DNA from 3 places in the Cronobacter universalis NCTC 9529 genome. Region 2 is predicted to be linked to each of the others. Evidence: predicted binding sites of a transcription regulator. Region 2 holds the regulator's gene; each other region holds the start of a gene.
What was found. Region 2 encodes PurR, which represses purine synthesis genes. Its sites were predicted from a motif close to CANGCAAACGTTTGCNTG; they were not measured.
Positions count from the first base shown of each region.

Region 1: the regulator PurR is predicted to act here: its motif matches at 3,252-3,269, upstream of pyrD (quinone-dependent dihydroorotate dehydrogenase).
Region 3: the regulator PurR is predicted to act here: its motif matches at 4,559-4,576, upstream of purM (phosphoribosylformylglycinamidine cyclo-ligase).

Region 1 covers NZ_CP012257.1:1,570,389-1,577,715, reverse strand. The annotation lists gene rlmKL (bifunctional 23S rRNA (guanine(2069)-N(7))-methyltransferase RlmK/23S rRNA (guanine(2445)-N(2))-methyltransferase RlmL) at 1-230, opposite strand, end outside; gene AFK65_RS07155 (YcbX family protein) at 333-1,439, shown strand; gene AFK65_RS07150 (cell division protein ZapC) at 1,436-1,981, opposite strand; gene pyrD (quinone-dependent dihydroorotate dehydrogenase) at 2,147-3,157, opposite strand; gene ssuE (NADPH-dependent FMN reductase) at 3,406-3,981, shown strand; gene AFK65_RS07135 (sulfonate ABC transporter substrate-binding protein) at 3,974-4,945, shown strand; gene ssuD (FMNH2-dependent alkanesulfonate monooxygenase) at 4,942-6,087, shown strand; gene ssuC (aliphatic sulfonate ABC transporter permease SsuC) at 6,097-6,888, shown strand; gene ssuB (aliphatic sulfonates ABC transporter ATP-binding protein) at 6,885-7,327, shown strand, end outside.
Region 2 covers NZ_CP012257.1:1,946,424-1,953,750, forward strand. The annotation lists gene AFK65_RS08890 (PTS sugar transporter subunit IIC) at 14-1,333, opposite strand; gene cfa (cyclopropane fatty acyl phospholipid synthase) at 1,530-2,678, opposite strand; gene punC (purine nucleoside transporter PunC) at 2,967-4,142, opposite strand; gene punR (DNA-binding transcriptional activator PunR) at 4,254-5,165, shown strand; gene purR (HTH-type transcriptional repressor PurR) at 5,184-6,209, opposite strand; gene cydH (cytochrome bd-I oxidase subunit CydH) at 6,502-6,591, shown strand; gene AFK65_RS08915 (MFS transporter) at 6,856-7,327, shown strand, end outside.
Region 3 covers NZ_CP012257.1:3,125,813-3,133,139, forward strand. The annotation lists gene bepA (beta-barrel assembly-enhancing protease) at 1-1,190, shown strand, start outside; gene arsC (arsenate reductase (glutaredoxin)) at 1,202-1,558, shown strand; gene AFK65_RS14465 (DnaA inactivator Hda) at 1,612-2,313, opposite strand; gene uraA (uracil permease) at 2,410-3,699, opposite strand; gene upp (uracil phosphoribosyltransferase) at 3,781-4,407, opposite strand; gene purM (phosphoribosylformylglycinamidine cyclo-ligase) at 4,640-5,677, shown strand; gene purN (phosphoribosylglycinamide formyltransferase) at 5,677-6,318, shown strand; gene ppk1 (polyphosphate kinase 1) at 6,557-7,327, shown strand, end outside.

The sequences.
Region 1 (7,327 bases), 380 kb from region 2:
TGAACGCCCAGATAGAGATCCAGGTCGCTGTAAACCGCGCACTCGCCAAGCGGCAGCAAAATACGCGACGCAAGACGGCTCCACATCAGGCTTTGATAAACCAGAGCCGCATCGCCCTGAAAATGCACGCCTCCCTGAACCACCTGGCACTCTTGCGCGCCGAGGTTTTCCAGTTCAGTTTTTAACAGCTCTTCGAGCCCACGCGCCGTACTGGCAAACAAAGCATTCATATCGTCACTTCAGTAAAAAGAAAATAGTGGCGCATTATAGCCAATCCCGCACGCATGTCATAAAGTTGCCCTTCTATTTCTTATGCCGGGAGGGCATACGCCATGGTTTTATCGCAGCTTTTCATTCATCCGGTGAAATCGATGCGTGGGTTGCAGGTTTCCCACGCGCTGGCGGATGTCAGCGGCCTGGCATTTGACCGCGCGTTTATGGTGACGGAAACCGATGGCACCTTTATTACCGCGCGCCAGTATCCGCAAATGGTGCTCTTCACGCCCGCGCTGCTGCCGGACGGGCTGCACCTCACGGCGCCGGATGGCAGCAGCGCCGCGGTTCGCTTCGCTGATTTCGCAGCCGCCCCCGCGCCGACGGAAGTCTGGGGCAACCACTTCACCGCGCTTATCGCGCCCGAAAGCGTCAATCAGTGGCTGAGCGGCTTTTTTGGCCGCGATGTGCAGCTGCGCTGGGTCGGGCCGTCGCCCACGCGCCGGGTAAAACTCCACCCTGGCGTACCACTCGGTTTCGCCGATGGCTTCCCCTATCTGCTCGCCAATGAAGCCTCGCTGCGCGATCTGCAAAAGCGCTGCCCGGCGGGCGTGGCGATGAATCAGTTTCGCCCGAATCTTGTCGTGACGGGCGTTGAGGCGTGGGCGGAGGATACCTGGAAAGTGATCCGCATCGGCGAAGTCGTGTTTGACGTCGCAAAACCGTGCAGTCGCTGCGTTTTTACCACCGTCAGCCCCGAACGCGGCCGCAAACACCCGAGCGGCGAACCGCTGGCGACGCTGCAAAAATTCCGCACGGCGCTGGATAACGGCGATGTCGATTTTGGCCAGAACCTGATTGCCCGCAACAGCGGCGTGATCCGCGCAGGCGATCGCGTTGAAGTCTTGGCTACCGGCCCGGCGCGGCTTTATGGCGCGGGTGAAATGGAAGAGAGCGTCATGCCTGCGGCAAACGCAGCGGCGCAGGTGTCTGTCGAATGGGAAGGCAAGCGCTTTAACGGGAATAATCAGCAGGTGGTGCTGGAGCAGCTTGAACAGCAGGGCATTCGGGTGCCCTACTCCTGCCGCGCCGGGATTTGCGGCAGCTGCCGCGTGACGCTGCTGGAAGGAGAAGTGACGCCATTGAAGAAAAGCGCGCTGAGCGACGACGGCACGTTTTTAAGCTGCAGCTGCGTGCCGGCAGGCCCGCTACGGCTCGCGCGTTAAACCGCCTGATCAAGGCTCAGATGCGGGGCGCTCGCCAGCGGTTTGAGCCGGTCATTCATCACTTTAATCGCATCACCCAGTTGCATCGCGCGGCCCGCCAGTGTCAACGCAGGCTGCGCCAGCAGGCAAAGCGTGGCGTTATCGCCAGGTTCAACCACCAGCAGATTCACGGCCTCGCCGCTGTCGCTCAGCCATACGCACGCGGCATCACCGCAGCCAGGCGACCATTCGGTGTCGTCATGGGCAAGGAAATGCCAGCTTTTCGGCATTTGAGGTTTGAGGAAACGGATAGCGACAAGGGCGTTCAGCACCAGTTCGGCGCGCTGTTCGGCGGCGAGGGGAAGGTCACGGCATTTTTCATCGAAGGAGAACCAGAGCGCGGCGTCATCGACGCAGAATCCTGAAGGATCGAACGCGTCGGGCGTCAACATTTTGCGGGCAAAACGCGAGCGAAACAGCATGCCGTTAGCCAGATCGAGCATCATCCGGTCGTGCTCATCATCGTAATACCAGCGCCAGTTATCGTCCGGCTTTATACGCATCGTTACCCCCTGGTGCGATGAAATTCAAAATTATTTCCCTGAATTTGCCGCTTCGTTTATTCCCTCATTAATCTAAGACAATGACGTTTAAATTAGCAACAATCGCGGAATATAAAACAACCAGGGCTGAAAATAAAGCCCTGGCGGTCTCAGATAGGGAAATGCTTAAAGGTGGGTCACGATTTCTTTAACGAGCGGTGGGCCTTTAAAAATAAAGCCGGAATAGATCTGAATAAGCGAAGCGCCAGCGGCGATTTTTTCGCGTGCGGCGATAACGGAATCAATACCGCCGACGCCGATAATCGGCAGACGCCCTTGCAGCTCCTGGCTTAACCGGCGAATGATTTCCGTACTTTTTAATTGCAGCGGACGGCCGCTTAATCCGCCCGTTTCATCGCAATTTTTCATACCCTGCACCAGGCTGCGATCCAGCGTCGTATTGGTCGCAATAACCCCATCAATATTATGCCGCACCAGGCTGTCGGCCACCTGGATCAATTCTTCGGGAGAAAGATCCGGCGCGATCTTCACGGCCACCGGCACATATTTATGGTGCTTTTGCGAAAGCGCTTGCTGCTGATTTTTAATGGCGGCGAGAAGATCGTCGAGCGCGTCGCCATATTGCAGCGAACGCAGACCAGGGGTATTCGGTGACGAGATATTAATCGCGATATACCCGGCGTAGGGAAACACTTTTTCCATGCAGATCAGATAGTCATCTTTTCCCTGCTCGACGGGCGTATCTTTATTTTTCCCGATATTAATGCCGAGCACGCCGTCAAAATGCGCTTTTTTGACGTTCTCCACCAGGTTGTCCACGCCGAGATTATTAAAGCCCATGCGGTTAATCAGCCCCTCCGCCTCGACCAGGCGGAACAGGCGCGGCTTGTCATTGCCCGGCTGCGGACGCGGCGTCACGGTGCCGATTTCAACCGATCCGAACCCCATCGCGCCGAGCGCATCGATGCACTCGCCGTTTTTATCAAGGCCCGCGGCGAGTCCCAGCGGGTTTTTAAACGTCAGCCCCATGCAGGTGACCGGTTTTGCCGGCACGTTCTGGCGCAGCAGCCCTTCAAGGGGCGTGCCGGTAATGCGGCGCATCTGCTGGAAGGTAAATTCGTGAGCGCGCTCGGGGTCGAGCTGAAAAAGGGCTTTTCGAACGAAGGGGTAGTACATGAACTCTCCTGGATTCCCGGTGTGCAAACCGGGGCGCTATTATCTGCGATCCGCTTCACAAAGGGAATTGACCTGCGGCAAAAAAGGCCCTGTGAAAGCAAACGTTTTCTTTTTAGCGTCGGTTTATGCGTTTTCCGGCAAAGCATCGCTACTATTTTTAGTTTCTCACGGCCAGCCCCTCTGCCACTATCCTCTCATATTGTTATTAATGTTAATCAAAAACTACATTTTGGTTATAAGGAGATGATATGCGGGTTATTACACTGGCGGGAAGCCCACGCTTTCCTTCACGCTCCAGCGCTCTGCTCTCCTGGCTGGCGGGCGAGCTTACCCGGCTGGAAGTCGAGGTCTGTCACTGGCATATCCAGAATTTCGCCGCAGAGGATCTGCTCTATGCGCGTTTCGACAGCCCGGCGCTGCTGACGCTTATCGAACAGCTCCAGCAGGCCGATGGCGTCATCATCGCCACGCCCATCTATAAGGCTTCGTTTTCCGGCGCGCTGAAGACGCTGCTCGATCTCCTGCCCGAGCGGGCGCTGGAGAAAAAAGTCGTACTGCCCATCGCCACCGGCGGCTCGGTGGGCCATCTGCTGGCGCTGGATTACGCGCTCAAACCGGTGCTCAACGCGCTGAAGGCGCAGGAGATCCTGCATGGCGTCTTCGCCGACGACACTCAGGTGCTGGATTACCACCATCAGCCGCGCTTTTCACCGCTGTTACAAACGCGTCTTGACGATGCGCTGGACACTTTCTGGCAGGCGCTGACCCGCCGCCATCTGGCGACCCCTGCGCCGCAGTTCACAAGGAGAACGTTACATGCTTAATCTTTTGCGTCGTCACGCCGCGCCGCTACTGGCAGCCAGCCTCGCGCTTTTTACCGCAGGCGTCAGCGCCGCCGCGCCGCAGCCGGAGGCGCTGCGCATCGGCTATCAAAAAGGCTCTGTGAGCATGGTGCTGGCGAAAAGCCATCATCTGCTTGAGGAGCGTTACCCGAACACCAAAATCACCTGGGTGGAATTCCCGGCGGGCCCGCAGCTGCTTGAAGCGCTCAATGTCGGCAGCATCGATCTCGGCAGTACCGGCGACATTCCGCCGATCTTCGCCCAGGCGGCGGGCGCAGATCTGGTCTATGTCGGCAGCGAGCCGCCGAAACCGAAAGCCGAGGTGTTGCTGGTGGCGGAAAACAGCCCGATTAAAAGCGTCGCCGATCTGAAAGGCCATAAGGTCGCGTTCCAGAAAGGCTCCAGCTCGCACAATCTGCTGCTGCGCGCGTTGCAAAAAGCTGGCCTGAAATTTACCGATATCCAGCCGGTGTATCTGACGCCCGCCGATGCGCGCGCCGCGTTTACGCAGGGTAACGTCGACGCCTGGGCCATCTGGGACCCGTACTACTCCGCCGCGCTCATTCAGGGCGGCGTGCGGGTGCTGACCGACGGCACCGATCTCGACCTTACCGGATCGTTCTACCTCGCCTCGCGCCCCTATGCCGAAAAATATGGTCAGTTCCTGACAAACGTGCTGGAGAGCTTCAGCGAAGCGGACGCCCTGACGCGCAGCCAGCGCCAAGCGAGCGTGAAACTGTTCGCGCAGAGCATCGGGCTGCCGGAGCCGGTCATTGAGCTCTATTTCGATCACCGCCCGCCGACGCGTATCACGCCCGTGAATGAAGAGACGGTCGTGCGCCAGCAGCACACCGCCGATCTGTTTTATGACAACCATCTGGTCCCGAAAAAAGTCGATATCCGCAGCCGCATCTGGTCCGGCGCTACTGAAGGAGCGAAATCATGAGTCTGAATCTGTTCTGGTTTTTACCGACCCACGGCGATGGCCACTATCTTGGTAGCGACGCGGGCGCCCGCCCGGTGGATCATGGTTATTTGCAACAGATTGCGCAGGCTGCCGACCGCCTCGGATTTACCGGCGTGCTGATCCCGACCGGGCGCTCCTGCGAAGACGCCTGGCTGGTGGCAGCCTCGATGATCCCGGTCACCCAGCGCCTGAAGTTTCTGGTCGCGCTACGCCCGTCGGTGGTGTCGCCGACCGTGGCGGCGCGCCAGGCGGCGACGCTGGACAGGCTTTCCAACGGGCGCGCGCTCTTTAACCTGGTGACCGGCAGCGATCCGCAGGAGCTGGCCGGTGACGGCGTGTTCCTCGATCACACCGCGCGTTATGAGGCGTCCGCCGAGTTTACCCGCGTCTGGCGTCGCCTGCTGGAAGGCGAAAAGGTCGATTTTGAAGGCAAGCATATTAAGGTGCGCGGCGCGCAGCTGCTGTTCCCACCGGTACAGCAACCGCGCCCGCCGCTCTACTTCGGCGGATCGTCCGACGTGGCGCAGGATCTGGCTGCCGAGCAGGTCGATCTCTATCTGACCTGGGGCGAGCCGCCGGAGCAGGTAAAAGAGAAGATAGCCCAGGTGCGCGCCAAAGCGGCCGCCCACGGACGCACGGTGCGCTTCGGCATTCGCCTGCATGTGATTGTGCGTGAAACCAGCGAAGAAGCCTGGCAGGCCGCCGACCGGCTGATCGCCCATCTTGACGATGAAACCATCGCCAAAGCCCAGGCGGCGTTCGCGCGTCAGGATTCGGTCGGCCAGCGGCGCATGGCGGCGCTGCACGGCGGGCGGCGCGACCAGCTTGAGATCAGCCCGAACCTCTGGGCGGGCGTGGGGCTGGTGCGCGGCGGCGCGGGCACGGCGCTGGTGGGCGATGGCCCAACGGTGGCGGCGCGCATTAATGAATACGCGGCGCTTGGCATCGACAGCTTTATCCTCTCCGGTTATCCGCATCTCGAAGAGGCGTACCGGGTCGGTGAACTTTTGTTCCCGCATCTGGATGTCGCCATCCCCGACGTGCCGCAGCCTCGCCCGCTCACGGCGCAGGGCGAAGCGGTAGCCAATGAGTTTATACCGCGCCGGGTGGCGCAGAGTTAAGGAGGCCGCATGACAAGCGCTTCGCAAAAATGGCTCCAGCGCGCCGCCCCGTGGGTGGTGCCGGTGGGAATTATCGCCGTCTGGCAGCTCGCCTCCCAGACGGGCTGGCTGTCGACGCGCATTCTGCCGTCGCCGGAAAGCGTGGTGGAAACGTTCTGGCGGCTGACGGCGAGCGGCGAGCTCTGGCAGCATCTGGCGATCAGCAGCTGGCGCGCGCTGGTGGGCTTTTCCATCGGCGGTTTGATTGGGCTGGCGCTCGGACTTATCAGCGGTCTGTCGCGCTGGGGCGAACGGCTGCTCGACAGTTCCATCCAGATGCTGCGCAACGTGCCGCATCTGGCGCTGATCCCGCTGGTGATTTTGTGGTTCGGCATCGACGAGAGCGCCAAAATTTTTCTGGTGGCGCTCGGCACGCTGTTCCCGATCTATATCAATACCTGGCACGGCATCCGCAATATTGACAGCGGCCTGCTGGAGATGGCGCGCAGCTACGGGCTTTCGGGCTTCAGTCTGTTCCGGCAGGTGATTTTACCGGGCGCCCTGCCCTCGATTATGGTCGGGGTGCGCTTCGCGCTCGGGCTGATGTGGCTGACGCTTATCGTGGCGGAGACGATTTCGGCGAACGCCGGCATTGGCTACCTCGCGATGAACGCGCGCGAGTTTTTGCAAACCGACGTGGTGGTGGTGGCGATTATTCTCTACGCCCTGCTCGGCAAGCTTGCCGATCTCAGCGCCCGCCTGCTTGAGCGCGTCTGGCTGCGCTGGCACCCCGCTTACCAGACTAAAGAGGCGAACGCATGACGACATCACGACTCAACCAGGGAACGCCGCTGCTGCTGGAAGGCGTGACCAAACGCTACGGCGCGAAGATCATCCTTAACGCGCTGGATCTGCATATTCCCGCCGGGCAGTTTGTGGCGGTAGTCGGGCGCAGCGGCGGCGGCAAGAGCACGCTGCTGCGCCTGCTCGCCGGGCTGGAAACGCCAGACGGCGGAGAACTGCGCGCCGGGAACGCGCCGCTTGCCGACGTGCGCGAGGATACGCGCATGATGTTTCAGGATGCGCGGCTGCTGCCGTGGAAAAAGGTGCTGGATAATGTCGGGCTGGGGCTTACAGGCGACTGGCAGCCTGCGGCGCGCCGGGCGCTGGAAGAAGTAGGCCTGGCCGACCGCGCGAACGACTGGCCCGCCGCGCTTTCCGGCGGACAAAAGCAGCGCGTGGCGCTGGCGCGCGCGTTGAT
Region 2 (7,327 bases):
CGGCGCGGTAAAATCAGGCGTTATTCGTGACAGTGTCACCTTCGGTATTATCTTGTGCCGCTTCCTGCTTTTGCAGCGTGCGCTCGTAGGCTTTCACAAACGGGTAGTACATCAGCGCCGACATCACCATACAGATAAGACACATGACGACCGGGCTGAAGGCCCAGTTAGCGGCCCAGGACGCGCCGATGGGCGCGGGCGTGGTCCACGGCGTCAGCGAAACCACCTGCGCCAGCCAGCCCAGTTTGGTCGCGGTCCAGGCAAGAACGGCGTTTACCATCGGCACCAGAATAAACGGCAGGAAAAAGACCGGGTTCATGATGACCGGCGCGCCAAACAGAATCGGTTCGTTGATGTTAAACATACTCGGCACGACGCCCATTTTACCGATCGTACGCAGGTGCACCGCGCGGCTGCGCAGCAGCAGGAACGCCAGCGGAAGCGTGGAGCCGACGCCGCCAATGAGCAGGTAGTGATCCCAGAACCCTTGCAGGTAGATATGTGGCAGCGCCTGGCCCGCCGCCAGCGCGGCCTGGTTGGCGGAGAGGTTCGCCATCCAGAACGGATTCATGATGCCGGTGACAATCAGCGCGCCGTGAATACCGGCAAACCACAGGATCTGACAGATTAAAACGGAGATCAGGATCGCCGGCAGGGAGTCCGACGCGGCCACCAGCGGCGAGAGCAGGTGCATAATCGCTTCCGGCAGGATCATGCCGGTAGTGGATTCAATCAGCAGGTTGAGCGGGTGGAGCGTGAAGACAATCACCACCACCGGGATCAAAATCTCAAACGAGCGCGCGACGCCGGTCGGCACCTCTTTCGGCAGGCGGATAGTAATATTGTGGCGTTTCAGGAAGGCATACATTTCGCTCGCGTATATCGCCGTGATAAGCGCGGTGAAAATGCCCTGGCCTGAGAAATATTGCGTGGAGATCTGCCCGTCTTTATAAGGCGCCGCCACCAGCAGAAACGCCATAAACGCCAGCAGGCCGGTCATGATCGGATCAAGCTGATAGTGCTTGCCGAGGCTTGCGCCAATCCCGACCGAGATAAAAAAGGTCATCACGCCCATGCTGAGGTTAAACGGCAGCATCAGCTGTTCACGGTATTTCAGCGAGATATCAAGCCACGCGCGGCAAAAGCCGATTTGCGTATCCGGCGAGAAGGGCGGAAAGATAAAAACCAGCAGAAACGAGCCGATGATCATAAACGGCAGGGCGGCCAGGAAACCGTCCCTGATAGCCACCACATGACGCTGCGAGCCCATCGCGCCCGCCAGCGGCGTAATTTTGTTTTCAATAACATGGACCATACTCTGGTACAGACTCATGACGTGTTTCCTTTATCAGGCAGGGGGAGAACTGCGCTCAGTTTGAAACAAAATGGAAACCGGTTTCCATGCGTCTGTCGCCTGTTTGTCGCCGGGATCACTTTTATGGAAGGAAACGTCGTGAAAGCGTGAGAAGCGTCACAAAGCAGGGAAGAGAAAGTGGTAAAAACGCCCCGGCGTGCGCCGGGGTGAACGCTTAACGGGCGACGCGCAGGCCGTTTTCCACGCCGCGGCTAAAAACCACCTGCCACAGCTGGATATCCCGCGCGCGAAATGCGCCCGCGCAGGCGTTGAGATAATAGGTAAACATACGTTTAAACCGCTCGGAGTAGTTATCAGCAATTTCCGGCCAGGCCGAGAGAAAACGCGCATACCAGGCCATCAGCGTTTTATCGTAGTCCGCGCCAAAGTTATGCCAGTCTTCCATCACGAAGTGCGGCTCGCTGGCGGCCGCAATCTGGCGCGCCGACGGCAGGCAGCCGTTCGGGAAGATGTACTTGTCGATCCACGGATCGACGTTGTTATCCGTTTTCCGCGAGCCGATGGTATGCAGCAGGAAAAGCCCGTCAGGTTTGAGATTGCGGTCGGCAACATCAAAATAGGTGGCGTAGTTTTTCGGCCCGACATGTTCGAACATGCCCACCGACACGATGCGGTCAAACTGGGAATCGAGATCGCGGTAATCCTGCAAGAGAATGGTGACGTCCAGCCCCTCGCAGCGTTCCTGCGCCATTTTCCGCTGCTCGGCGGAAATGGTCACGCCAGTGACCGACACGCCATAATGCCGCGCGGCATATGCTGCCAGACCGCCCCAGCCGCAGCCGATATCCAGCAGCGTCATGCCGGGCTTAAGCTGAAGCTTTTCGCAGATAAGTTTTAACTTCGCCTGCTGGGCGTCCTCAAGGTTATCGGCCTCTTTCCAGTAGCCGCAGGAGTACTGCATATACGGGTCGAGCATCCGGCTGAAGAGATCGTTGCCGAGATCGTAATGCTCTTTGCCGACAATCCAGGCGCGCTTTTTCGACTGCAGATTAAACAGACGGGCGCCGAGAATGCGCAGCGTGTCTTTCAGATGGTGCGGCAGCTGGTCTTCAAGCCCTGCGCGCAGCACTTTGGTGAAGAAGAGATCGAGACGCTCGCACTCCCACCAGCCGTCCATATAGCTTTCGCCAAGACCGAGAGAGCCTTCCTGTAACACACGTTTAAAAAAGTCAGGATTTTTCACCTGAATGTCGGAAGGGGCGCTGCCGTTAACGGCGATCCCGGCCCGGCTGAGCAGTTCAGTTGCGATGCGATACCAGTGGTTGTCCGGTATGCTGACTTCTTCTATACACGATGAACTCATAGCTTCTCCATCACTGATGTGATCAGAACCTTCAAACAGCGTAGTCGCAATTTTCGGTATGTGAGAAATATCACGGAAAGGTCCGCGAGCCTGATATCCGACGTAGAACAGAGGAAGGGAGATGACCCTTGCCAGAAATGTCATTCAAAATAAAAACGGGAGCCAGCGGCTCCCGTTACTACATAATATTTATGCTAATTATCGTAGAGCCGCGAACCAGTATAGGCCTCGCTTTACGATGATTCAACCATTGACCGTTAGCAAGCTAATCACAAAAATTTCATATTATCACGCGGCTGATGACGCTGTGACCCGACGACGCCCGCGCAGCAGGAAGCCAAGACCGGCCAGCAGTACGGTCGCCAGCATGACGCTGGTGGTCGACAGCAGCGGGGTGGCGACCAGCCATGACACCGCCAGGCTTGCCACAAAACAGAGCCCCAGCTGGAGCGTGTTTTGCAGCGCGGCGGCGCGTCCGGTGGCCTGCGGGAACGGCAGCAGCGCGGCGGCGACCACGATCGGATAAATTGCGCCGTTCACCATCGCCATCAGACAGAAGGGGATAAGCAGCGTGGTGAGCGTAACCGTCTCGCTTAATCCCACAAGCCAGGTGGCGATAACGCTCAGCGCGAAGCCTGCCAGCAGCCACGGCAGCAGGGTTTCGCCCTGCCATTTTTGCAGCGCGCTACGGCAGCCGTAACCGCCAATGAGGAACGCGATGGTTTGCGGCACATAGCTCAGTCCTGTCACCGCCGGGCTGTAGCCCATCTCATGCAGGATAAACGGCGAGCCGGTGAGCCAGGCGAAAAAGCTGGCGGAGCAGGCGGCATAAATCAACACATTGCCGCTGTAGACGCGCGAGCGCAGCAGCATCATAAAGCTCAGCGGTTCGCCGCCTTTATTGCCTTGCGGCGCGCCGGAAGGCAGGCGCAGCGCCGGGATCATCAGCAGTACCGTGATGGCAAACAACACTACAAAAATCGCCTGCCACGAAAAGTGATTCAGGATCCAGCTGCCGAGCAGCGGCGCCAGCGCCGGAGAGAGGCCCACCAGCGGCATGATGGTCGCGAAGATACGGCGCGCCTGCTGCGCCGGGTAGCGGTCGGTCACCAGCGCCTGCCAGCTCACTGCGGCGGAGCAGACGCCCACGGCCTGAAGAAAACGCAGCGCCAGCAGCGCGCCTGCGGTCTCTACCCAGACGGTGCCAAGGCAGGCAAGCGCGAAAATCCCCAGCCCCGCCAGCAGTACCGGACGGCGGCCAAAACGGTCAGAGAGCGGTCCCCAGGCCAGCTGCGCCAGCGCGAATCCCGCCAGGAACAGGCTCAGCGAGGCGCTGATAGCCGAGGGCGCCGTGTGTAAATCCGCCTCGATGACGGCGAACGCGGGCAGGTACATATCCGTCGCCAGAAAGCCGAGCACGCTCAGCCCGGCCAGCCAGCAAAGAAATCCTTTATCAGGTCGCATCACATTGACTCACTTCTTAATACGCGAAAGAGCCCGGAGTGTACGGAGTGCAAACCCGCTTGTGAAACGCTAATATTTGCCGTTTCCATTCAAAAATTTTGCAGGCAGAAAATGTGGTCTGAATATTCTCTGGAAGTCGTCGACGCCGTGGCGCGCACCGGCAGCTTCACCGCGGCGGCGGCGGAACTGCACCGCGTGCCTTCTGCCGTCAGCTATACGGTGCGCCAGCTGGAGGAGTGGCTTGCGGTGTCGCTCTTCGAGCGCCGCCATCGCGATGTGGTCCTGACGCCCGCGGGCGCCTGGTTTTTGCGCGAGGGGCGTTCTGTCATCAAAAAAATGATGATCACCCGTCAGCAGTGCCAGCAGATCGCCAACGGCTGGCGAGGACAGCTCTCCATCGCGGTGGACAACATCGTGCGTCCGGAACGCACCCGCCGTCTGGTGCTCGATTTCTACCGGCACTTTTCCGATGTCGAATTGCAGGTGTCGCAGGAGGTGTTTAACGGCGTCTGGGACGCGCTGGCGGACGGGCGCGTGGAACTCGCCATCGGCGCGACACAGGCGATCCCGGTCGGCGGGCGCTTCGCGTTTCGCGATATGGGCATGCTGAGCTGGCGCTGCGTGGTGGCGCATCATCACCCGCTGGCGCAGCGCGACGGCGCGCTCAGCGACGACAGGCTGCGCGATTACCCGTCGCTGGTGCTGGAAGACACCTCGCGATCGCTGCCCAAACGCATCACCTGGCTGCTGGATAACCAGCGGCGCGTGGTGGTGCCGGACTGGCACTGCGCCGCCGATGCGCTGAGCGAAGGGCTCTGTATCGGCATGGTGCCGACGCACTTCGCGAAGCCGTGGCTCGATAGCGGGGAGTGGCATGCGCTGACGCTGGAAAACCCGTTCCCGGACGCCGCCTGCTGCCTGACGTGGCGACAAAGCGATGCCTCGCCCGCGCTGCGCTGGCTGCTCGATTATCTGGGGGACAGTGAAACGCTGAACAAGGAGTGGCTGCGGGAGCCGCAGTAATACGGCTCCCGGAGGGGATTAACGGCGATAGTCGCGGAACGGGCCGTCCGCCACCGAGCGGCGTTCGATCAGGCGCGGATGCACCTCGATGGTCTGCGACTCTTCGCGCTTGTTGACGATGCGGTCGAGCAGCATATTGAACGCGGTCTGGCCCAGCGTCTCCTTCGGCTGATGGATCGTCGTCAGCGCCGGGCTGAAGAAGCGGGCGTTACGCACGTTGTCGTAGCCGATAATCGAAATATCCTGCGGCACGCGCAGACCCATCTCATCCGCGGCGCAGATAGCGCCCATCGCCATAATATCGCCGCCGCAGAAGATGGCGGTGGGGCGCTGCGGCTGCGAGAGGATCTGCTGCATGGCGCGATAACCGGATTCCGGCTCGAAATCGCCCTGCACGATCCAGTTTTCCGGCACTTTGATGGCCGCTTCTTCCAGCGCTTTCATAAAGCCGGAAAAACGCCCGACGCCGGTGTTGCGCTCAAGCTGCCCCGGAATAACGCCGATATCGCGATGGCCGCGCTCGATAAGGTAACGCCCGGCGAGATAACCGCCCTGAAACGCGTTATCGATAACCGAGTCGGTGAAATCCGCTTTCGCTTCGCCCCAGTCCATCACCACCATCGGGATATGACGGTACTCTTCGAGCGTGGCGAGTAGCGGCTCCGGGTATTCCGAACACATCACCAGCAGGCCGTCGACGCGCTTTTGCGCCATCATCGACAGGTACGCGCGCTGCTTTTCCAGATTGTTATGCGCGTTGCCGAGGATCAACGTATAGCCTTTCGCAAAGCAGCTGTTCTCAACCGCTTCGATGATTTCGGCGAAATAGGGCGCTTCGCTACTGGTCGCCAGCAGCCCGATAGACTTGGTATGGTTCACCTTCAGGCTGCGCGCCACGGCGCTTGGCGAATAGTGTAATTCTTTGATAGCCGCCCATACCGCGTTGCGCGTCTCTTCCGCCACAAAACGGGTTTTGTTAATTACATGTGAGACTGTTGTTGTGGAAACGTTGGCTCGCTTCGCGACGTCTTTAATTGTTGCCATTAATAATCACTCCAGACCCCTGGCTGAGCCCTGCAAAATCACGGGTTAATCGTTTGCCTGTACACACCCCTGTGTGCCACGAGGGGACGTGCGGCATGCCGGGAAACGCGACATTTATCGTGAGGAGGGGTCGATGGCCGGTACCGAATAAAGTAGCGACGAATTTTGGCTTATCTTTCCCGAAAGGGGAAGAGGGAAAACGCATATCTGGTTAAATGTCGCAGGATTTTTCGGCCCGTTTATGCAAAAATGCGCACTACCTGATTTTTATGGGGTCTTTAAGGAGAATACCATGAGTACCGATCTGAAATTTTCGCTGGTCACTACGCTTGTTGTACTGGGCCTGATTGTGGCGGGCGCTTTTACCGCCATCCTGCATTAAGCGCCAGGCGGGAGCGCGTCCCCGTTCTCCCGCTTTCTTATACCATTCCTGCGCTTAAGCGCCTTTCGCCCGCCGTTTCCTTTCTTTTTCACGCTTTTCCCTTATGATTCGCTAATAACAATTTGCGCGTGTTTTTTAACACCCGTGCAATAATATTTTGCTGTTTTTGTCACTTATCTTTTCTGACTGAAACTGCCATCCTCTCTGCATCCTGCTGTAACGTCGGGCATCTCCGGCGCTGTTGTAAAATTTCTGGAGCAATGAATGAAAGTCAACTTCCCGTTACTGGCACTGGCTATTGGTGCTTTTGGCATTGGCACGACCGAGTTTTCCCCGATGGGGCTGTTGCCGGTAATAGCCAACGGCGTCAACGTCTCGATTCCGGCCGCCGGTATGCTGATCAGCGCCTACGCGGTTGGCGTGATGGTGGGGGCGCCGCTGATGACGCTTTTGCTGTCGCACCGCGCGCGACGCAGCGCGCTGATTTTCCTGATGGCGATTTTTACGCTCGGCAATGTGCTCTCGGCGCTGGCGCCGGATTACATGACGCTGATGGCCTCGCGTATTCTCACCAGCCTTAACCACGGGGCGTTCTTCGGGCTCGGCTCAGTCGTTGCGGCAAGCGTGGTGCCGAAGCATAAACAGGCGAGCGCCGTCGCGACGATGTTTATGGGCCTGACCATCGCCAATATCGGCGGCGTGCCGGCGGCGACCTGGCTTGGCGAAACCATCGGCT
Region 3 (7,327 bases), 1.2 Mb from region 2:
CCCCTTTCCACTTCTATCTCATTAATAACGACGAAATTAACGCCTTCGCCTTTTTCGGCGGCAACGTGGTGCTGCACTCGGCGCTGTTCCGCTATGCCGATAACGAAAGCCAGCTCGCCTCGGTGATGGCGCACGAAATCTCTCACGTCACCCAGCGCCATCTGGCGCGCGCGATGGAAGATCAAAAGCGCAGCGCCCCGCTCACCTGGGTCGGCGCGCTCGGCTCCATACTGCTCGCGATGGCGAGCCCGCAGGCGGGTATGGCGGCGCTGACCGGCACGCTCGCCGGTACGCAGCAGGGTGTTATCACGTTTACCCAGCAGAACGAGCAGGAAGCGGACCGCATCGGCATTCAGGTGCTGCAACGCTCCGGTTTCGATCCGCAGGCGATGCCCACCTTCCTTGAGAAACTCCTCGACCAGGCGCGCTACTCCACGCGCCCGCCGGAAATTCTGCTGACTCACCCGCTGCCGGAAAGCCGTCTGGCGGACGCCCGCAACCGCGCGAACCAGATGCGCCCGGTGGTATCGCAATCTTCCGAGGCGTTTTACATGGCGAAAGTGCGCGCGCTTGGCATGTATAACTCCGGGCGCAACCAGCTCACCAGCGATATTCTGGATGCGCTCGCCAAAGGCAACCTGCGCGAACAGCACGCCGCGCAGTATGGCCGCGCCCTGGAGGCGATGCAGGATAAACGCTTCGCCGAGGCGCGCCAGCAGCTGGAGCCGCTGTTGCGCGCGCAGCCAGGCAACGCCTGGTATCTCGACCTCGCCACCGATATTTCGCTTGGCGAGCACAAAGCGCAGGAGGCGATTGACCGCCTGAAAAGCGCGCCGGATCTGAAAACCAACCCGGTGTTGCAGTTGAACCTCGCTAACGCGTATCTGGAGGGCAGCCAGCCGGCGCAGGCGGTGACTATTCTTAACCGCTACACCTTTACCTGGCCTGACGACACCAATGGCTGGGATCTGCTGGCCCAGGCGCAGGCGGCGCTGGGCAATCGCGATCAGGAGCTGGCCGCGCGCGCCGAAGTGATGGCGCTTTTGGGTAAACTCGATCAGGCGATTTCGCTGCTCAGCAGCGCCAGTTCGCAGGTGAAGCTCGGCAGTCTGCAACAGGCGCGTTACGACGCCCGTATCGACCAGATCCGCCAGCTGCAACAGCGCTTCCGCCCTTACGAAAAAATGTAACAGGAGAGACCATGTCCCGGGACGTGACGATTTACCATAACCCGCGCTGCTCGAAGAGCCGCGAAACCCTGAGCCTGCTGACAGAACGCGGCATTGAACCCGATGTCGTACTGTATCTGGAGACGCCGCCGGATGCGGCGACAATAAAAACGCTGCTGAAGCAGCTCGGGTTCAGCCAGGCGCGCGAGCTGATGCGCACCAAAGAAGATCTCTATAAAACGCTGAATCTGGCTGACCCGTCGCTCAGTGAAGAGGCATTGATTCAGGCGATGGTGGATAACCCGAAACTGATCGAGCGTCCGATTGTGGTGAGCCACGGCAAAGCCCGGCTGGGGCGCCCGCCGGAACAGGTGCTGGATATCCTCTAAAAAAACGCCGCGGGAATGACTTCTCGCGGCGTTCTTGTTTTCTGCGACGGCTTTTACAGCCCGAGCGTGTCTTTCACAAACGGGATCGTCAGCTTACGCTGCGCGCTGATTGAGGCGCGATCGAGCTGATCGAGCGTCAGAAACAGCGTGCGCATTTCGCGATCGAGGCGTTTTAACAGAAAACGGCCCACATCCTCCGGCAGCTCGAACCCGCGCATCCGCGCGCGCAACTGCAGCGCCTGGAGCTTATCGTCATCGGAAAGCGGCTGGAGCCGGTAGATTTGTCCCCAGTCGAGACGCGAGGCGAGATCGGGCAGCTTCAGGTTGAGCTGGCGGGGCGGCCGGTCGCCGGTGATAAGCAGCCGGGTATTGCCCGATTCGAGGATGCGATTGTAGAGATTGAAGATAGCCATTTCCCAGAGCTCGTCGCCTGCGATGCACTCGATATTATCGATGCAGACCAGCGAGAGTTGCTCCATGCCTTCCAGCACTTCAGGGACAAACCAGGTGCGTTTATCCAGCGGCACATAGCCGACCGCGTCTCCGCGTTGCGAAAGCTCGGCGCAGGCGGCATGCAGCAGATGGCTGCGCCCGCCCCCCTCCCGGGACCAGAAATAGATGTAGCCGCTGCGGTCGTGACGCAGCATCGTCTGGAGTGCGGCTAATAAAGAGGGGTTGTCGCCCGGCCAGAAGCTGGCAAACGTTTCGTCATCGGGCAGCCAGAGCGGCAAGGAGAGCTGTGCCGGTGTGTTCAGAAGGACCTCTTCAAGGACATACGAAAAAACGCATTGAGTCTATCACACAATCGCTTCGCTGTTGAACCGGGCGGGCAGCGCCGCCCGGCAGGAGGATCAGTGCGGCGATTTTTCGCGCTCGTCAGCGTCAAGCACCGTCTCTTCAGGGCGCAATACGTTGATAATTTTGAAAATCAGGCTCAGCGCCACGCCGACGATCGTCGCCAGCGCCATGCCTTTGAGCTCGGCCGCGCCAATATGCACTTTCGCGCCGCTGACACCGATGATCAGGATGACTGACGTCAGGATCAAGTTCTGCGCCTTGCTGTAGTCCACTTTGGATTCAATCAGCACGCGAATACCGGAAGCGCCGATCACGCCGTAGAGCAGCAGCGAAACGCCGCCCATCACCGGCACCGGGATTATCTGGATCGCCGCCGCCAGTTTGCCGACGCAGGAGAGCAAAATCGCGATGATCGCAGCGCCGCCGATAACCCAGGTGCTGTAGACGCGGGTGATCGCCATGACGCCGATATTCTCGCCATACGTCGTGTTCGGCGTGGAGCCGAAGAAGCCCGAGATGATCGTCGAGAAGCCGTTAGCGAACATTGAGCGATGCAGACCCGGATCGCGGATCAGATCTTTTTTGACGATATTCGCCGTCACCACCAGGTGCCCGACATGCTCGGCTATGACCACCAGCGCCGCAGGCAGAATGGTGAAGATGGCAAACCACTCAAAGCGCGGCGTGTAGAACGTCGGCAGCGCGAACCAGTGGGCATTGGCAATCGGCGTGGTATCCACAACGCCCATCGCGAAAGAGAGCGCATAGCCCGCCAGCACGCCGATGAGAATCGGGATGATGGCAAGGAAGCCGCGGAACAGCACCGAGCCAAATACCGTGACCGCCAGCGTCACCAGCGAAATAGTAATGGTGGTCGAATCCGCCGTCTGGCCTTCCGCAGGCAGCAGGCCCGCCATATTGGCGGCGACGCCCGCAAGCTCAAGGCCGATAACGGCGACAATCGCGCCCATCGCGGCAGGCGGGAACATCACGTCGAGCCAGCCGGTGCCCGCTTTTTTCACAATCAGCGCCACGATGCAGAACAGCGCGCCGCAGACGATAAACCCGCCAAGCGCCATCTCGTAGCCGAGCGGCAACAGCAGCAGCACCGGGGAGATAAAGGCAAAGCTTGAGCCCAGATACGCCGGGATTTTGCCTTTACAGATAAAGAGATACAGCAGCGTTCCGATACCGTTAAACAGCAGCACGGTAGCCGGGTTGATATGAAACAGGATGGGCACCAGCACGGTTGCGCCAAACATGGCGAACAGGTGCTGCAAACTAAGCGGGATAGTCTGTAAGAGCGGCGGACGTTCACTTACCCCGATAGCACGGCGCGTCATAGCGTTTTCCTCAAGAGTGTTGATGTGTGATGTTTTAAGTGTGGGACCAAAAAAAAGCCGACTAATAAGTCGGCTTAATGTTTATTTCGTACCAAATATTTTATCGCCCGCATCGCCGAGGCCCGGGATGATGTACCCGTGCTCGTTAAGCCCCTTATCGATAGACGCGGTGTAGAGTTCGATATCCGGGTGCGCTTTCTCCAGCGCCTTGATGCCTTCCGGCGCGGCGACCAGAACCAGCACTTTGATGCTGGTGCAGCCCGCTTTTTTCAGCAGGTCGATGGTGGCGATCATGGAGCCGCCTGTCGCCAGCATCGGGTCGACAACCAGCGCCATGCGCTCGTCGATATTAGAAACCAGCTTCTGGAAATACGGCACCGGCTCCAGGGTTTCTTCATCGCGATAAACGCCGACCACGCTGATGCGCGCGCTCGGGACGTTCTCCAGCACCCCTTCCATCATGCCGAGACCGGCGCGCAGAATAGGCACAACGGTAATTTTCTTGCCTTTGATCTGCTCGATTTCCACCGGGCCGTTCCAGCCTTCGATGGTCACTTTTTCGGTCAGCAGATCCGCCGTGGCTTCATAGGTCAGCAGGCTGCCCACTTCAGAGGCGAGTTCACGAAAACGCTTGGTGCTGATGTCATGCTCGCGCATCAGGCCCAGCTTGTGTTTAACCAGCGGGTGCTTCACTTCAACGATCTTCATTCTCTTTCTCCCCAGCAAGATGGCAACCACAAAAAAAATCGCCGGATTATACCGCTTTTTGCAGGCTGCGCCATACGTAATGGGCTTGATCGGGATCAACCGAACAGAAGTCAGTCATCTTATAAGTGTGTTTTATTCCGCGCAACAAGGGCTCGCAAACGTTTGCCTGGACTGTTAGAATTGCCGCGATTTCTCTACTACCACCAACCGCAACCGCGTGGGGACTTTAGCAGTGACCGACAAAACCTCTCTCAGCTATAAAGATGCCGGTGTTGATATTGATGCTGGTAACGCTCTGGTCGACCGTATCAAAGGCGTCGTGAAAAAAACCCGTCGTCCGGAAGTCATGGGCGGCCTGGGCGGCTTCGGCGCCCTCTGCGCGCTGCCGCAGAAATACCGCGAGCCGGTACTGGTCTCCGGGACGGACGGCGTCGGCACCAAGCTGCGTCTGGCGATGGATCTGAAGCGTCACGACACGATCGGCATCGATCTGGTGGCGATGTGCGTTAACGATCTGGTGGTACAGGGCGCCGAGCCGCTGTTCTTCCTCGATTACTACGCGACCGGCAAGCTGGATGTGGATACCGCGGCGAGCGTGATTAACGGCATCGCCGAAGGCTGCCTGCAATCCGGCTGCGCGCTGGTTGGCGGCGAAACGGCGGAAATGCCGGGCATGTATCACGGCGACGACTATGACGTGGCCGGTTTCTGCGTCGGCGTGGTGGAAAAATCAGAGATTATCGACGGCTCGAAAGTCGCCGACGGCGACGTGCTGGTGGCGCTGGCCTCCAGCGGCCCGCACTCCAACGGCTACTCGCTGGTGCGTAAAATTCTTGAAGTGAGCGGCGCGGACCCGCAAGCCACCGAGCTTGACGGCAAACCGCTCGCCGATCACCTGCTGGCGCCGACCCGCATCTATGTGAAGCCGGTTCTGGAGCTGATTGAGAAGCTGGAGGTTCACGCCATCGCCCACCTGACCGGCGGCGGCTTCTGGGAAAACATTCCGCGCGTGCTGCCGGACAACACCCAGGCGGTGATTGATGAAGCCTCCTGGCAGTGGCCGGCGGTCTTCAACTGGCTGCAACAGGCGGGCAACGTCAGCCGTCATGAGATGTACCGCACCTTTAACTGCGGCGTTGGCATGGTCATCGCCCTGCCAGCCGCAGAAGCGGATAACGCGGTAGCCCTGCTCAACAGCCTCGGCGAAACCGCGTGGAAAATCGGCGCGATTAAAGCCTCCGATGCCCAGGAACGCGTGGTTATTGCGTAATGAAGCGCATCGTAGTGCTGATTTCCGGCAGCGGCAGTAATTTACAGGCCATCATCGACGCCTGCGCGCAGAAGAAAATCAACGGCGTGATTAGCGCCGTTTTCAGCAACAAGGCCGACGCGTTCGGCCTTGAGCGCGCCCGTGAAGCCGATATTCCCGCCCATGCGTTAAGCGCAGCCGATTTTGCCAGCCGCGAGGCGTTTGACCGCGAGCTGATGCAGGAGATAGACGCCTACGCGCCGGATCTGGTGGTGCTGGCGGGTTACATGCGCATTCTGAGTCCGGCCTTTGTGGCGCGCTATGAAGGACGACTGCTGAATATTCACCCTTCCCTGCTGCCGAAATACCCAGGGCTGCATACGCATCGTCAGGCGCTCGCCAATGGCGATGACGAGCACGGCACGTCGGTGCATTTTGTCACGGACGAGCTGGACGGCGGCCCGGTGATTTTACAGGCCCGCGTTCCGGTCTTCCCCGGCGACAGCGAAGAAGACGTCACCGCGCGCGTTCAGGCGCAAGAGCATGCCATCTACCCGCTGGTGGTGAGCTGGTTTATCGATGGCCGCCTCGCGATGCGCGAGGGCCGCGCCTGGCTGGACGGGCATCCGCTCCCGCCGCAGGGTTACGCTTCTGACGAGTGATTAAAGGGCCGAAAGGCCCTTTATTTTTTCTCTCCCCTGCCGTTAATTCCATCATCGGCACGGAAAACTTGCTCGGCAACATCACGGTTTCACAGGCTTTTTTGCCGCTTTCTCGAAAGCCTGCGGATAACTGTCATACTTTTCTGGCACAGTTGGACAGAGCATGACAAAGCTCGCCATAATAACCCCGAGACGGATTTGCCACGTCCCGAGTTAATCAACCGGAGTGTGAGTAGTAATGGGTCAGGAAAAGCTTTATATCGAAAAAGAACTGAGCTGGTTATCGTTCAACGAACGCGTATTGCAGGAGGCGGCGGATAAAACCAACCCGCTTATCGAGCGCATGCGCTTTCTGGGCATCTACTCCAATAACCTTGATGAATTTTATAAGGTCCGGTTTGCCGAGCTTAAGCGGCGCATTATCATCAGCGAAGAGCAGGGTTCTAACTCCCATTCGCGCCACCTGCTGGGCAAGATCCAGTCGCGGGTGCTCAAGGCGGATCAGGAGTTCGACGGCCTGTATAACGATCTGCTGCTGGAGATGGCGCGTAACCAGATCTTCCTGATTAACGAACGCCAGCTTTCTGAAAATCAACAGGTGTGGCTGCGCCACTACTTCAAACACTATCTGCGCCAGCACGTCACCCCGACGCTGATTAATCGCGACACCGATCTGGTGCAGTTCCTGAAAGACGATTACACCTATCTGGCGGTCGAAATCATTCGCGGCGAATCCATTCGCTACGCGTTGCTGGAGATCCCGGCCGATAAAGTGCCGCGCTTCGTGAATCTCCCGCCGGAAACCCCGCGCCGCCGCAAGCCCATGATCCTGCTGGATAACATTCTGCGCTTCTGCCTGGATGACATTTTCAAAGGCTTTTTCGATTACGACGCGCTGAACGCCTATTCCATGAAGATGACGCGCGACGCGGAATACGATCTGGTGCATGAGATGGAATCGAGCCTGCTGGAGCTGATGTCCTCAAGCCTCAAGCAGCGCCTCACCGCC